DNA from 2 places in the Kitasatospora sp. NPDC048239 genome. Region 2 is predicted to be linked to the other one. Evidence: riboswitches for the same ligand, from Rfam matches in the RefSeq annotation. Region 2 holds a riboswitch; the other holds the start of a gene.
The links. Region 2 has a riboswitch for glycine ahead of gcvP (aminomethyl-transferring glycine dehydrogenase). Riboswitches for the same ligand answer to the same signal wherever they lie in the genome.
Positions count from the first base shown of each region.

Region 1: it holds a riboswitch for glycine, as region 2 does, so the genes downstream of both, gcvT (glycine cleavage system aminomethyltransferase GcvT) here and gcvP (aminomethyl-transferring glycine dehydrogenase) in region 2, are expected to answer to the same signal.

Region 1 covers NZ_JBICZP010000002.1:679,799-687,034, reverse strand. The annotation lists gene ACGFZP_RS07105 (ABC transporter permease) at 1-426, opposite strand, end outside; gene ACGFZP_RS07100 (enhanced serine sensitivity protein SseB C-terminal domain-containing protein) at 992-1,930, opposite strand; gene ACGFZP_RS07095 (enhanced serine sensitivity protein SseB) at 2,078-2,860, opposite strand; glycine riboswitch at 3,020-3,125, shown strand; gene gcvT (glycine cleavage system aminomethyltransferase GcvT) at 3,354-4,475, shown strand; gene gcvH (glycine cleavage system protein GcvH) at 4,623-5,000, shown strand; gene glyA (serine hydroxymethyltransferase) at 5,081-6,349, shown strand; gene ACGFZP_RS07075 (L-serine ammonia-lyase) at 6,489-7,236, shown strand, end outside.
Region 2 covers NZ_JBICZP010000018.1:155,824-163,059, forward strand. The annotation lists gene ACGFZP_RS34255 (hypothetical protein) at 1-238, shown strand, start outside; gene ACGFZP_RS34260 (DUF5999 family protein) at 659-850, shown strand; gene gcvP (aminomethyl-transferring glycine dehydrogenase) at 1,038-3,938, opposite strand; glycine riboswitch at 4,178-4,281, opposite strand; gene ACGFZP_RS34270 (DUF2382 domain-containing protein) at 4,504-5,868, shown strand; gene ACGFZP_RS34275 (MFS transporter) at 6,012-7,236, shown strand, end outside.

The DNA of each region.
Region 1 (7,236 bases), on a different contig from region 2:
CATCACGCCGAGCACGGTGCCGATGGTGTTGGAGAGCAGCGTCGCGCCGAAGGCGACGAGCAGGGAGACCCAGGAGCCCTCGATGATCCGGGAGAGCAGGTCACGGCCCTGCAGCGGGTCCACGCCGAGCGGGTGGTCCGCGCTCATCCCGCCCCAGTCGCCCATCGGCAGTCCGCCGAGGTTGGCGTCCAGCAGGTCCTGGTTGAGCGCGTCGGGGTCCAGGTCGAAGAGCGACTCGATCGGCCTGGCCAGCACGGCGAGCACGATCAGCAGGATCACCACGATGCCGCCGGCGACGGCGGCCTTGTCCCGCTTGAAGCGGATCCAGGCGATCTGGCCGAGCGAACGGCCCTCGATCTTCTTGGCCGGGATCGCGGCGGCTGCTGCCCCCGGTTCGGTTCCGGCGGTCTTGATGGGTGCGGTCATGGTCAGTTCGGTCCCCTCGCCGACGGTGGCCGGCCCACGGGTGCCGGTCGCCGGTTCGGCGGTACGGCTGGTGCGGACGTGCGGAGGTGCAGATGCGGAAGCGGAAGTGCAGGTGCGAGTACGGGTGTTCACGGCGGTACGGCGTGCTGGGTCCTGCGGCCGCGCGGGATGGGCATCACGAGGCTCAAGCGGTCCGCCTGCGCGTTCACCTTCGTGGGGCTGCAAGTACGCGCGGTGCGTTGCGCAGAACTCTCTGCCATCCGAACTGGCTTGCGCCAGCCCTGACAACCGAGAGAAACCCAACTGTGATCTGTCGGCATGCACCTCCTGACCTCCGGCATATCCCTCTTCACACAGCTGTTACATGCATGTCAAGGGGGAGGACGGCACCGACTGAAAAATCGTCCGGAAAGCGCGGAAGCCGATCCGACATGTCGTCAGATCGGCTTCTCTGATGGGATTACAGCCCTCGGGCGGGATTCCGAAGGCCGGGGCCCGGAGGGCCCCAGGTCCCGTCCGGTCGATCTTGGCGGATCAGCGCGCGGCAAGATCGGCCGGACAGGGCCTAGCGCCCCGGGTATCCCGGCCAGGGCTGCTGCGGCGGCGGCTGCTGCCCCGGCCAGCCCGGACCGGGCGGCTGGGTGCCGTAGCCGTAGCCCGGCCCCGCCTGCGAGGCGTACGGCGGCGGCGGCACCGGCGGGTAGGGCGCCTGCGGACGGCCCTGCACCGGCGCCTCGCGGTCGTAGAACGGCCGCGCGTTGGCGCGCATCCAGAGCGCCACCGGGTCGTACTCGTCCCCCATCGCCACCGTCGAGACCGCCAGCCCCTCCGGCGCCACCGCGATCGCCCGCTGCATCAGCGCCCGGACGGCCTCCACGGTCGGGGGCGAACTCTCGTACAGCTCAAGACCGATGGCCAGATACGGTTCGCCCACGGAGGGCTGCACCCAGGCCCGGCGCAGCGCCTTGACCGCGCGCACCTCGCCCGCCTGCCGCTCCAGCAGCGCGAAGAACTGCTGCGCCGGCACCTGCGGTTCGCTCAGTCTCAGCGGCCCGGCCGGCAGCCGGTCCAGGCCCGCCGCGATCCGCCGCAGGTCCGCCCACGGCACCCCGACCCCGCCGCCCGGCGCATGCGGATTCAGCCACAGGCCCCAGCGGGTGCGGTACAGCGAGGCGGCGATCTCCCGGCCGGAGATCACCTCGTGCGCCCGCGCCCAGCCGGACGCGGCCAGCTGCTCGGGCGAGGTGACGGCCGGCGCGTAGCCGTGGCCGCTGATCTCCATGTTCCCGTACTGGGCGTCCTGGCTGCCGGGCGTGCCGTGCCAGAGCAGCATCCAGACCTGGCCCGCGGCGAGCGCCTGCAGCAGCGCCTCGTACGCCTCGTAGCGCTCCGGACCGACCTCGCGCAGGGCGCGCTCCAGCGCACCCGGATCCGCGCCGGGGCGCCCGGCGGAGGACTGGCCCCAGGGCCCCGGTGCACCGCCCGCTACCGCTCCCGCACTCATGCGCCCACCTCGCTGCGCCTCTTCTTCTCTCACCTGCCGCCGGCCCGGCGGGTGTCTGCACGCACCCTATGGGGCGCCACCGACCGCCGCCACGCCGACGTGCCTACAAGGGGCCCTCCTCCCCCGTGGCGGGTGAGGAGGGACGCGTCACATCCGGGCGTAGAACGGCCGGACCCGGTTGAGCATCCACTCGACGACGGGATCGTCCGCGAGGTCGAGCAGTACGAGGTGGACGCCCCCGGGCAGCGGCGCGGTTCCCAGTGCGCGGCCGAGCGCCTCGTTCACGGCGGCCGGTGCGACCGGGGCGCCCTGGTCCAGCTGGACGCCGATGAACATCACCGTCGGCTCGCCCTCGACGCTGGCCAGCGCGCGGCGGGCGGTCAGCACCCCGGGCAAGGCGGCCAGCTCGGCCCGGCAGGCGGCCAGGAAGGCCTCCGGGTCCTCTCCCGCCACCGGCTCCCGCAGCGCCACCCGGCCGCCGGTCGGCCCGTCCGGGGCCTCCCAGCGGTCCTCGCGCGGGCCGCGCCGCAGTTCCGCCACGCCCTGCGGCGGGACGGGGATGCCGACCGGCGCCTCGGGGTTCACCGCGATGCCCACGCCGAGCGGCAGGCCCCGGGCGAACTCCCAGACCGGCGCGACCGCGAAGGCCATCCCGGGCGCCTGCCGCAGGAACACCTCCTGCGAGGAGAACACCGGCACGTACGGGTCGCCGGCCAGCTCGATCGTCGGCAGGTCCAGCGCCTGCCCCTGCGGGTCGGCCCCGGACGGCAGCGGGATCCACACCTGGCTGCGGGCGAGCACCTCGAACACCCGGGGGGTCGCGCCCGGATCACCGAGCGCGGCGCTGAGCACCTGCTCCAGCTCGTTGGCCGGCCATCCGCCGCCCGGTGGCGCCGCCTCCGGGCCGCCCCACCCCTGCTGCTGCTCCACCGGGTACCCCATGCGCCCTGTACCGCCCTACTGGCTCGTCGACGCGTGCAGCCTAGCGCCCTCCCCCCTCCCCCCTCTCCCGCGTGGGGCGCAGACGTGCCATGATGTGCGCGTCTCCGCGTGTTTCCACCGGAGGCCCCTAACTCCATACCGGCCGCTCGAACCCGCGCGGGAGAGCCCGGAGTACCCCGAGAGGCGGTACAGCCGGCGCCGAAGGAGCAAGTCCTCCCCGGAATCTCTCAGGCACCCCTACCGCACGGGTTAGGCACATCTGGAAAGCGGAACACGGCCCTGCCGTGCGCCCACCCACGGTGCAAGCCGCCATGCTGTCCTGTTAGCTGTAAGAGCTGCGGGCCCGCGTGCGGTGAAGCTCTCAGGTTCGACGACAGATGGGGAGGCCCTGCCGCCGCATGCCCGCGCGCAGGCCGTGCCCCCGAGCGGGACCGGTCCGGCGTGCGCACCCCTGAGTGCCCAGACCGAGGAGTTCCAGGCCATGTCGTCCCTCCGCCTCACCGCGCTCGACGCGCTGCACCGCGCCCTCGGCGCGACGATGACCGACTTCGCCGGCTGGGACATGCCGCTGCGCTACGGCAGCGAGCGCGAGGAGCACCTCGCCGTCCGCACCAAGGCCGGTCTGTTCGACCTCTCCCACATGGGCGAGATCACCATCACCGGCCCGCAGGCCGGCGAGATGCTGGACCACGCGCTGGTCGGCTTCGTCTCCGCGCTCGGCGTGCTGCGCGCCCGCTACACCATGATCTGCGCCGAGGACGGCGGCATCCTGGACGACCTGATCGTCTACCGCCTGCGCGAGGACGCCTTCCTGGTCGTCGCCAACGCCTCCAACGCCCAGCTGGTCCTGGACGAGCTGATCGGCCGCGCCAAGGGCTTCGACGCCGTCGTCACCGACGACCGCGACACCTACTCGCTGGTCGCCGTCCAGGGCCCCGAGGCCACCGCGATCCTGGCCGCCACCACCGACGCCGACCTGGCCGGCCTCAAGTACTACGCGATCCTCCCGGCCCAGGTGGCCGGCCGCGAGGTGCTGCTGGCCCGCACCGGCTACACCGGCGAGGACGGCTTCGAGATCTTCTGCGCCCCCGGCGACGCCGAGCGGATCTGGACGGCGCTGACCGAGGCCGGTTCGGACCGCGGTCTGATCGCCTGCGGCCTGTCCTGCCGCGACACGCTGCGCCTGGAGGCCGGCATGCCGCTGTACGGGCACGAGCTCTCCACCGAGCTGACCCCGTTCGACGCGGGCCTGGGCCGGGTGGTGCGCTTCGACAAGACCACCAACGAGGGCGCGTTCATCGGCCGCAAGGCGCTGGAGAAGGCCGCCGCCGAGGCCGACGCCAACCCGCCGCGGGTGCTGGTCGGCCTGGTCTCCGAGGGCAAGCGCGTCCCGCGCGCCGAGTACACCGTGGTCTCCACGGACGGCGAGCCGATCGGCCGGATCACCTCCGGCGCGCCCTCCCCCACCCTGGGCAAGCCGATCGCGATCGCCTACGTGGACGCGGCGCACTCCGCCCCGGGCACCACCGTCGCGGTGGACGTGCGCGGCAAGCACGAGCCGGTCCAGGTCGTGGCGCTGCCCTTCTACAAGCGCGCCCGCTGATCCACCGGCGCGCCCGGTGAGGCCCGGTTCCCGGCGAGCCCGCCGAGGCCTGGTTCCCGGCCCGCACATTTCCACAGATCATCGTCGAAGCCGTCCGCCCGGCGGCCCGCTTCGCCGTACCCGCTTCCCATCCTGGAGAATGACGCCATGAGCAACCCCCAGCACCTGCAGTACACCAAGGAGCACGAGTGGCTGACCGCCGCCGAGGCCGGTGTCTCGACGATCGGCATCACCAAGCACGCGGCCGACGCCCTCGGTGACATCGTCTACGTGCAGCTTCCCGCGGTCGGCGACACGGTGACCGCAGGTGAGACCTGTGGCGAGCTCGAGTCCACCAAGTCGGTCAGCGACCTGTACTCGCCGGTCACCGGTGAGGTCGTCGAGGCCAACCAGGCCGTTCTCGACGACTTCGCGCTGGTCAACAGCGACCCCTTCGAGGGTGGCTGGCTGTTCAAGGTGCGCGTCGAGGCGACCGAAGAGCTGCTGAGCGCCGACGAGTACGACGCCATCATCAACCCGGCCTGAGCCACCGCCGGGGCGGCCGCAGCGCGGCGGCCGCCCCGCCCCGCCGGCCGCCCTCCCTCCTCCCCTGGGAAGACCACACCATGACGGTTCTGAACCAGTCCCTGCACGCTCTCGACCCCGAGATCGCCGCCGCGGTCGATGCCGAGCTGCACCGCCAGCAGACCACCCTGGAAATGATCGCCTCCGAGAACTTCGCCCCGGTGGCGGTCATGGAGGCCCAGGGCTCGGTGCTGACCAACAAGTACGCCGAGGGCTACCCCGGCCGCCGCTACTACGGCGGCTGCGAGCACGTCGACGTGGCCGAGCAGATCGCCATCGACCGGATCAAGGCCCTGTTCGGCGCCGAGTACGCGAACGTCCAGCCGCACTCCGGCGCGCAGGCCAACGCCGCCGCGATGTTCGCGCTGATCCAGCCGGGCGACACCATCCTGGGCCTGAGCCTGGCCCACGGCGGCCACCTGACCCACGGCATGAAGATCAACTTCTCGGGCAAGCTCTACAACGTGGCCGCGTACCACGTCGACGAGAAGACCAACCGGGTCGACATGGACGAGGTCGAGCGCCTCGCCAAGGAGCACCAGCCGAAGCTGATCATCGCCGGCTGGTCCGCCTACCCGCGCCAGCTCGACTTCGCCGCGTTCCGCCGGATCGCCGACGAGGTCGGCGCCCTGCTGATGGTCGACATGGCGCACTTCGCCGGCCTGGTCGCCGCCGGTCTGCACCCCAACCCGGTGCCGTACGCGGACGTGGTCACCACCACCACCCACAAGACCCTGGGCGGTCCGCGCGGTGGCGTCATCCTCGCCAAGGCCGAGTTCGCCAAGAAGATCAACTCCGCGGTCTTCCCCGGCCAGCAGGGCGGCCCGCTGGAGCACGTGATCGCCGCCAAGGCCGTGGCCTTCAAGGTCGCCGCCTCGGAGGAGTTCAAGGAGCGCCAGCAGCGCACCCTGGACGGCGCCCGCATCCTGGCCGAGCGCCTGCTGCAGGCCGACGTCGCCGAGGCCGGCGCCTCGGTGCTGTCCGGCGGCACCGACGTCCACCTCGTCCTGGTCGACCTGCGCAACAGCGAGCTGGACGGCCAGCAGGCCGAGGACCGCCTCCACGAGGTCGGCATCACGGTCAACCGCAACGCCATCCCGAACGACCCGCGCCCACCGATGGTCACCTCCGGCCTGCGGATCGGCACCCCGGCCCTCGCCACCCGCGGCTTCCAGGCCGAGGACTTCCGCGAGGTCGCCGACGTCATCGCCGAGGCCCTCAAGCCGGCCTTCGACGAGACCGTCGCCGCCGCGCTGAAGGCCCGGGTCTCCGCGCTCGCCGCGAAGTACCCGCTCTACCCGAACCTCTAGTTCGGCCACAGGTGACCGGGCTCACCCCGCCGGGCCACCTGGGATTCCGGGGCACCGCGCACACTGGACAGTGCGCGCGGTGCCCCGATCCGTGTCCACCCCGCTTGTCCTTCCACGAGACCAGACAAGGACGTCCCCCGTGGCCATCAGCGTCTTCGACCTCTTCTCCATCGGCATCGGCCCGTCGAGCTCCCACACCGTCGGCCCGATGCGCGCGGCCCGGATGTTCGCCCGCCGGCTGAAGTCCGAGGGCCTGCTGGCCGAGGTCACTTCCGTCCGCGCCGAGCTGTTCGGCTCGCTCGGCGCCACCGGCCACGGCCACGGCACCCCGAAGGCCGTCCTGCTGGGCCTGGAGAACAACTCGCCGCGCACGGTCGACGTCGACCAGGCCGACGTGGACGTCGAGCGGATCACCGCCGAGAAGCGCCTGCGGCTGCTGGGCACCCACGCCATCGACTTCGACCCCGACACCCAGCTGATCCTGCACCGCCGCCGGTCGCTGCCGTACCACGCCAACGGCATGACGATCTGGGCGTTCGGCGCCGACGGCTCGACGCTGCTGGAGAAGACCTACTACTCGGTGGGCGGCGGCTTCGTGGTGGACGAGGACGCGCTGGGCGCGGACCGGGTCAAGCCCGACGACACCGCCCTGAAGTACCCCTTCCGCACCGGCGACGAGCTGCTGCGGCTCAGCCGGGAGACCGGCCTGTCGATCTCCGGCCTGATGCTGGAGAACGAGAAGGCCTGGCGCTCGGAGGAGGAGATCCGCACCGGCCTGCTGGAGATCTGGCGGGTCATGCAGGAGTGCGTGCGGGCCGGGATGTCCCGCGAGGGCATCCTCCCCGGCGGCCTGAAGGTGCGCCGCCGGGCAGCCTCGGGTGCCCGCG
Region 2 (7,236 bases):
GCAGCTCGCCCAGTCCTCCCGGGCCCGCCAGCAGCCGAGACTGCTGACCTTCCCCGGCCAGTACGCGACGGCCCTGTGGCTGCACAGCCCGGACGGCGGCCCCGGCGCGGACCTGCTGATCCCGCTGGCGCCGGCCCCGCTGGGGGTCACCGCGCACCGCGCCTACCCGGCCGCCGACCTGCTGCCGATGCTCACCCGGGCGCCGCTCGCCAAGCCCCTGCTGCTCGGCTTCTCCTGAGCCCGGCCGCGCAACCCGCGGCTCCGCGCACACCCCATCCCGTCCGCGGCTCCGCGCACACCCCATCCCGTCCGCAGCTTCGCGTACACCCGACCCGCCCTACCCGGACGGGCCATCGGGCATGGCCTCATCGGGTCAGCTGCCCCATGGCCCGTCCGGTGGCCGTTTCGACTTCAAGCCACCTGAACGGGTGATCTCTGCCCGCGGCTTGTGGCGCATGTCACCAAATTGCTGCGCGAGCGTCTCCAGATGCCGACACTGGGAACCAGCGTGGAAGGACCACCTGTCCTACCCACATGAGCGCCGGTCCACACCTGGGCCTGCGTCCGGACAGGATCCGGCTACCGCGGCGGCTCGCGACGGGTCACCCGGCGGCGACCCGCACCACGGGGAGGATCGCAGAGCGAAGCGAGGGTACATATGTGCCAGCACCGTCCTGAGTGCCCGTCGGCCGAGTCCGAGGACCGCGAGGCGTCCGTACCGGTGGCCTGCCACCCGGAGCAGGGCTGGAGCCTGCTCTGCAACGGCGTCCTGCTCTTCGAGGACACCGGCGAACTGCTGCCCGACGGCCGGGTGATCGCCCCGCGCCGCCCCGTCGCCTTCGCCGCCTAGGACCCGGCCGCCGGACGACCCCAGGGCCGAACGGCTCCAAGACCGGTCCGGCTCCGGTAGCCAGGCGAACCGACAACACCCCGGTCACACGACCGCCGGCGGGGCAGCCGCCACAGCACGACGCAACGGGCAGGGCCCCGGCGGAACGTTCCGCCGGGGCCCTGCCGCATGCTGTCGGATCCGACCGTCAGACGCCGTACTCGTCCAGCGGCGGGCAGGAGCAGACCAGGTTGCGGTCGCCGTACGCACCGTCGATCCGGCTGACCGGCGGCCAGTACTTGTCCGCCGGGTTCACGCCCGCCGGGAAGACCGCCTCCTGCCGCGAGTAGCCGTGCGCCCAGTCGCCGACCATCACGGCGGCGGTGTGCGGGGCGTTGCGCAGCGGGTTGTCGTCCGCCGCCCACTCGCCCGAGCCGACCTTCTCGATCTCGGCCCGGATCTCGATCATCGCGTCGCAGAACCGGTCGATCTCGTGCAGGTCCTCGGACTCGGTCGGCTCGATCATCAGGGTGCCGGCCACCGGGAAGGACATCGTCGGCGCGTGGAACCCGTAGTCGATCAGGCGCTTGGCGATGTCGTCCACCGACACGCCGGTCTCCTTGGTGAGCGGGCGCAGGTCGATGATGCACTCGTGCGCGACCAGGCCGCCGGGGCCGGTGTAGAGCACCGGGAAGTGCGGGGCCAGCCGCTTGGCGATGTAGTTGGCGTTCAGCACCGCGACCTGGGTCGCGTGCTTGAGGCCCTCGCCGCCCATCAGCCGGACGTACGCCCAGGAGATCGGCAGGATGGCCGCCGAGCCCCACGGCGCGGCCGAGATCGGGCCGACGCCGGTGGCCGGGCCCGCCTCCGCCTGGAGCGGGTGGTTCGGCAGGTACGGCGCGAGGTGCGCGCGCACCGCGACCGGGCCGACGCCCGGGCCGCCGCCGCCGTGCGGGATGCAGAAGGTCTTGTGCAGGTTCAGGTGCGAGACGTCCGCGCCGAACTTGCCCGGCTTGGCGAGGCCGACCAGGGCGTTCAGGTTGGCGCCGTCCACGTACACCTGGCCGCCGGCCTCGTGCACCGCCGCGCAGATGTCGGTGATCTCGGTCTCGTACACGCCGTGGGTGGACGGGTAGGTGACCATCAGCACGGCGAGCTGGTCGCGGTGCTGCGCGATCTTGGCCTTGAGGTCCTCGACGTCCACGTCGCCGTCGACCAGGGTCTTGACCACGACCACGCGCATGCCGGCCATCACGGCGGAGGCCGCGTTGGTGCCGTGCGCGGAGGACGGGATCAGGCAGACGTCGCGCTGGGTGTCGCCGTTGGCGTGGTGGTAGGCGCGGACCGCCAGCAGGCCGGCCAGCTCGCCCTGGGAGCCGGCGTTCGGCTGGATGGAGACGGCGTCGTAGCCGGTCACCTCGACCAGCTGCTGCTCCAGCTGACGGATCAGGGTGAGGAAGCCCTGCGCCTGCTCGATCGGCGCGAACGGGTGCAGCTGGCCGAACTCGGGCCAGGTCACCGGCTCCATCTCGGTGGTCGCGTTGAGCTTCATGGTGCAGGAGCCCAGCGGGATCATGCCGCGGTCCAGCGCGTAGTCGCGGTCCGACAGGCGGCGCAGGTAGCGCAGCATGGCGGTCTCGGAGCGGTGGCTGTGGAAGACCGGGTGGGTCAGGTACTCGTCCTCGCGCAGCAGCGCGGCGGGCAGCGCGTCGGCGCTCTCCGCCACCTCGACGCCCTGGACGCCGAACGCGGCCCAGACGCCGGCCAGGTGATCACGGGTGGTGGTCTCGTCGGTGGAGACGGAGATCCGGTCCGCGCCGTCCTGGAACACGTTGATGCCGTTGGCCCGGGCGGCCTCGGCGATCTCGGCGGCACGGCCGGGGACGACCGCGGTGACGGTGTCGAAGAACTCGCCGTGCAGCAGCTCGACACCGCCGGCCCGCAGGCCCTCGGCGAGCGCGGCGGCGTAGCGGTGGGTGCGGCGGGCGATGTCCGCCAGGCCGTCCGGGCCGTGGTAGACGGCGTACATGGAGGCCATCACGGCGAGCAGCACCTGGGCGGTGCAGATGTTGCTGGTGGCCTTCTCGCGGCGGATGTGCTGCTCACGGGTCTGCAGCGCCAGGCGGTAGGCGCGGTTGCCGTCGACGTCGACGGAGACGCCGACCAGGCGGCCGGGCAGCGAGCGGGCGTACTCGGCGCGCACCGACAGGTAGCCGGCGTGCGGGCCGCCGAAGCCCATCGGGACGCCGAAGCGCTGCGAGGTGCCGCAGGCGATGTCGGCACCGAGCGAGCCCGGGGACTTCAGCAGGGTCAGCGCCAGCAGGTCGGCGGCGACGGCGACGATCGCGCCGAGGCCGTGGGCCTGCTCGATGACGGGGGCGAGGTCGCGCACCACGCCGGTGGCGCCCGGGTACTGGAGCAGCAGGCCGAAGACGCCGCGCTCGGCGATCTCGGCCGGGATGCCCGCGGAGAGGTCGGCGACGACGACCTCGACACCGGTCGGCTCGGCACGGGTCTGGATCACCGCGACGGTCTGCGGCAGGGTCTCGGCGTCGACCAGGAAGACACCGCCCTTGACCTTGGTGACGCGGCGGGCCAGGGCCATCGCCTCGGCGGCAGCGGTGCCCTCGTCCAGCAGCGAGGAGCCGGAGGTGGGCAGGCCGGTCAGGTCGGAGACCAGGGTCTGGAAGTTGATCAGCGCTTCCAGCCGGCCCTGCGAGATCTCCGGCTGGTACGGCGTGTAGGCCGTGTACCAGGCCGGGTTCTCCAGGACGTTGCGCAGCACCACCGGCGGGGTGAAGGTGCCGTAGTAGCCCAGGCCGATCATCGGCTGGAGCACCCGGTTGCGGCCGGCCAGCTCGCGCAGCTCGGCGAGGACCTGGGCCTCGCTGCGCCCGGCGGGCAGGTCCAGGGCGGTGATGGAGCGGATCGCGTCCGGCACGGCGGTGGCGGCGAGCTCGTCCAGGGAGCCGTAGCCGACGTGGGCCAGCATCTTCTCCTGCGCGGCGGCGTCGGGGCCGATGTGGCGGTTCTCGAAGGGACTGGCCAGCTCAAGCTCGGTGAGGGTCGGGACGCTGGTGGGGCGTCCCGCGTTCGGCTGGGCGTTCATGTGGTCGAGGCCTCCTGGTCACGGACCGGCGGGGGTACGCGCGCCGGGCGGCTTAGCCGCTGTGGACAACAGCGGATCGACCTGGGCGGGCGGACCCGACAGGCCTCCCCCTCTGTCATCGGGACCTGAGAGCTTCGCCCGCGCGGTGCGCTGTGGGCGCCCCGCCGGCTTGCACCGTCGGTGAGGGTGGTGGCCGTCGGCTCCCTCGCCGGCGGTCCTGCCCTGCTTTCCAGAGTGACCTATCCCACACGGTACGGATGCCTGAGAGATTCCGGGGAGGAGTTGCTCCTTCGGCGCCCCGACCAGCGGCTTCCGCTCTCGGGGACTCTCCCGAGCGGGCTCGGCGGTCGCGCCCAGGGTACCAGCGGGAAGCCCTCTGTTCACGGGTGCGTCAGGTCACTCGCAGAGTTCGCGCATGACTCGGACGGCGCAGCGGGTGGCCCGTCCGGCCCCGCCCGGGTCGCGGGTGTCCGCTTCATGGCTTTTGGTGTGAAGTGGCGGCTGGGAAGGGCGCTCCAGCCGCCGACCTGCGGGAGTTCCGCAGGAGCAGCGACTGGAGGAAAGCGTGCAGACCGATATCGACCCCCGGGACCTGATCGGCCACAAGGCGGTCGACCGCAATGGAGACAAGATCGGCACGGTCGACGAGGTGTACCTGGACGACGCCACCGGCCAACCGGAGTGGGCCGCCGTCCGTACCGGCATCTTCGGGCGGGACGCCTTCGTCCCGCTGACCACGAGCGAGTTCTCCGGCGACGAGCTGCGGGTGCCGTACGACAAGTCGCTGGTGAAGGAGTCGCCGGACTTCGGCGTGGGCCAGCACCTGTCACCCGCCCAGGAGCTCCAGCTGTACCGCTACTACGGGCTGGACACCCCGCTGGACGGCAGCCCGGCCGCGGGGGACGGCTCCGGCTCCCAGCCGGCCGACCTGGACTTCGGCTCCGTCCCGGCGGCGGACTCGACCACGGGCCCGGCGACCGGAACGGCCGCGGGAGCGGCCGCAGGCGCCGCGGCGGGGGCGGCGGCCGGTGCGGCCGCCACGAGCACGGCGCCCGGCCCGGCACCGTCGCCGGCCCCGCCGACGACCCCGCCCGTGACCCCTCCCCCGGCCGCGGCGCCGGTCAAGCCGCTCGCCTTCCACTCGGCGGAGACCACGACCCCGAGCTCCCCCACCATCCCGGCGGCCGACCTCGGCAAGCCGTCCGAACCCGCCACGGAGGCCAACGTGCGGACCGTCAGTACCGCCGCACCCGAGACCCGGGCACCGAGCAGCTCGGCGCCCGCCGCCCCGGTCGTCCCCGCCACCCCGGACAGCACCCCGAGTGCCGCGCCCTCCACCACCCCGGCCGCCACCGGCGGCCCGGCCTCGTCCGCGCCCAGCGGCCCGGTGGAGATCACCTGCCGCGAGGAGCGCCTGGACATCACCACCGAGTGGCACGTCCTGGGCACCGCCAAGCTGCGCAAGTACGTGACCAGCGAGCCGGTCGAGCGCCGCGTCCCGGTGGTGCGCGAGCGGGTCCGGGTCGAGCGGATGCCGGTCGGCGACGCCGAGCGGGCGGCGCTCAGCGACAAGGAGATCGCCGAGGCCGTCGAGGAGGTCACCCTGCGCGAGGAGCGCCCGGTGGTCCGCAAGTACCTGGCGCCGATCGAGCGGGTCCGCCTGGTGGTCGAGCGGTACACCTCCGAGGAGGTGGTCCGCGACGAGCTGCGCCGCGAGCACGTCGAGGTGCACGACAACACCGCGACCACCTCGGCCCCCGCCCCCTCGACCCCGCACACGCCGCCGCCCACGCATGCGCCCCCCTCGGACGCGCTCTCCTCGACGACCTCGACCTCGACCTCACCCTCGTCGTCCTCGCCCTCCTCCCCCTCCCCGCTCGCCTCGGTGGCCGACGCGACCCGGCCGGCCCCGCTGAGGCCGCTCGCCTGACCCGCTCTCACCAGGGACCCCGGACCGCCACGGTCCGGGGTCCTTCGACTTTGCCAAAGCTTCACCGATCGATATTTGACACATTGAAGTATCTGCCTGCATGGTTATTTCAGTTCATTCACTATGTACGGGAGGAAGCAACCGTGAGTGAGGCACCACAGCCCACCACTACGGCCGAGAAGCAGAGCAGCGCCCGGGTCCTGCCGGCCCTGATCCTGGCGATGCTGTCGTTCAGCGTGGTGCAGACCGCGGTCGTCCCGATCCTGCCCTCGCTGGCCAAGGAGCTCGACGTCACCGGCTCCAGCATCACCTGGCTGATGACGGCCAACCTGCTCTCCGCAGCCGTGCTGACCCCCCTGCTGGGCCGCTTCGGCGACCTGCGCGGCCGCAAGCCGATGCTGCTGATCTCGCTGACCGGCCTGGTGGCCGGCTCGGCGCTCGCGGTCAGCACCCACTCCTTCACCTGGCTGGTCGTCGCCCGCGTCCTGCAGGGCGCCGGCGGTGGCGTGCTCCCGCTGGCGATCAGCATCGTCCGCGACGAGCTGCCCAAGCAGAAGGTCACCGGCGGCGTCGCCGCGATCAGCGCCTCGATGGGCGTCGGCAGCGGCCTCGGCCTGGTCGCCACCGGCCTGCTGCTGGAGCACTGGAGCTACAAGTCCATCTTCTGGATGGGCCTGGCCTTCGGCCTGCTCGCGGTCGCCCTGGTCGCCTTCCGGGTGCCCAGCGACCCGGTCACCGACAAGGAGGGCGGCGCCGACCCGCTCGGCGCGATCACCCTGGCCGGCTGGCTCTCCGCCCTGCTGGTCGCGGTCAGCCAGGGCAACACCTGGGGCTGGACCTCCACCAAGACCCTCGGTCTGTTCGCCGTGGCCGCCGTGGTCGCCCTGATCTGGGGTGTCATCGAGGTCAAGGTCAAGCACCCGCTGGTCGACATGAAGATGATGTCCCGCCCGGCCGTCGCCTTCACCAACCTGGCCGGCCTGCTGATCGGCTTCGGCATGTACGGCTCGTTCATGGTGATCAGCAACTTCGCCCAGACCCCGGAGAAGCTCACCCACTACGGCTTCACCGCCACGGTGCTGCACGCCGGTGTGATGCTGCTGCCCTCGGCCCTCGGCTCGATGGTCGCCGCCCCGCTCGGCGCCCTGCTGATCGCCCGCCGCGGTCCGCGCCTGCCCCTGGTCCTCGGTGGCGTCCTCGGTGCCGTCGCGATGGCCTACCTGGCCCTGCGCCACAGCCACGAGGGCGACATCTACACCGCCTCGGCGATCTTCGGCCTCGGTATCGGCCTCGCCTTCTCCGCGATGCCGGCCTACATCAACGGCGCCGTCCCGGTCGAGCAGAGCGGCATCGCCAACGGCATGAACG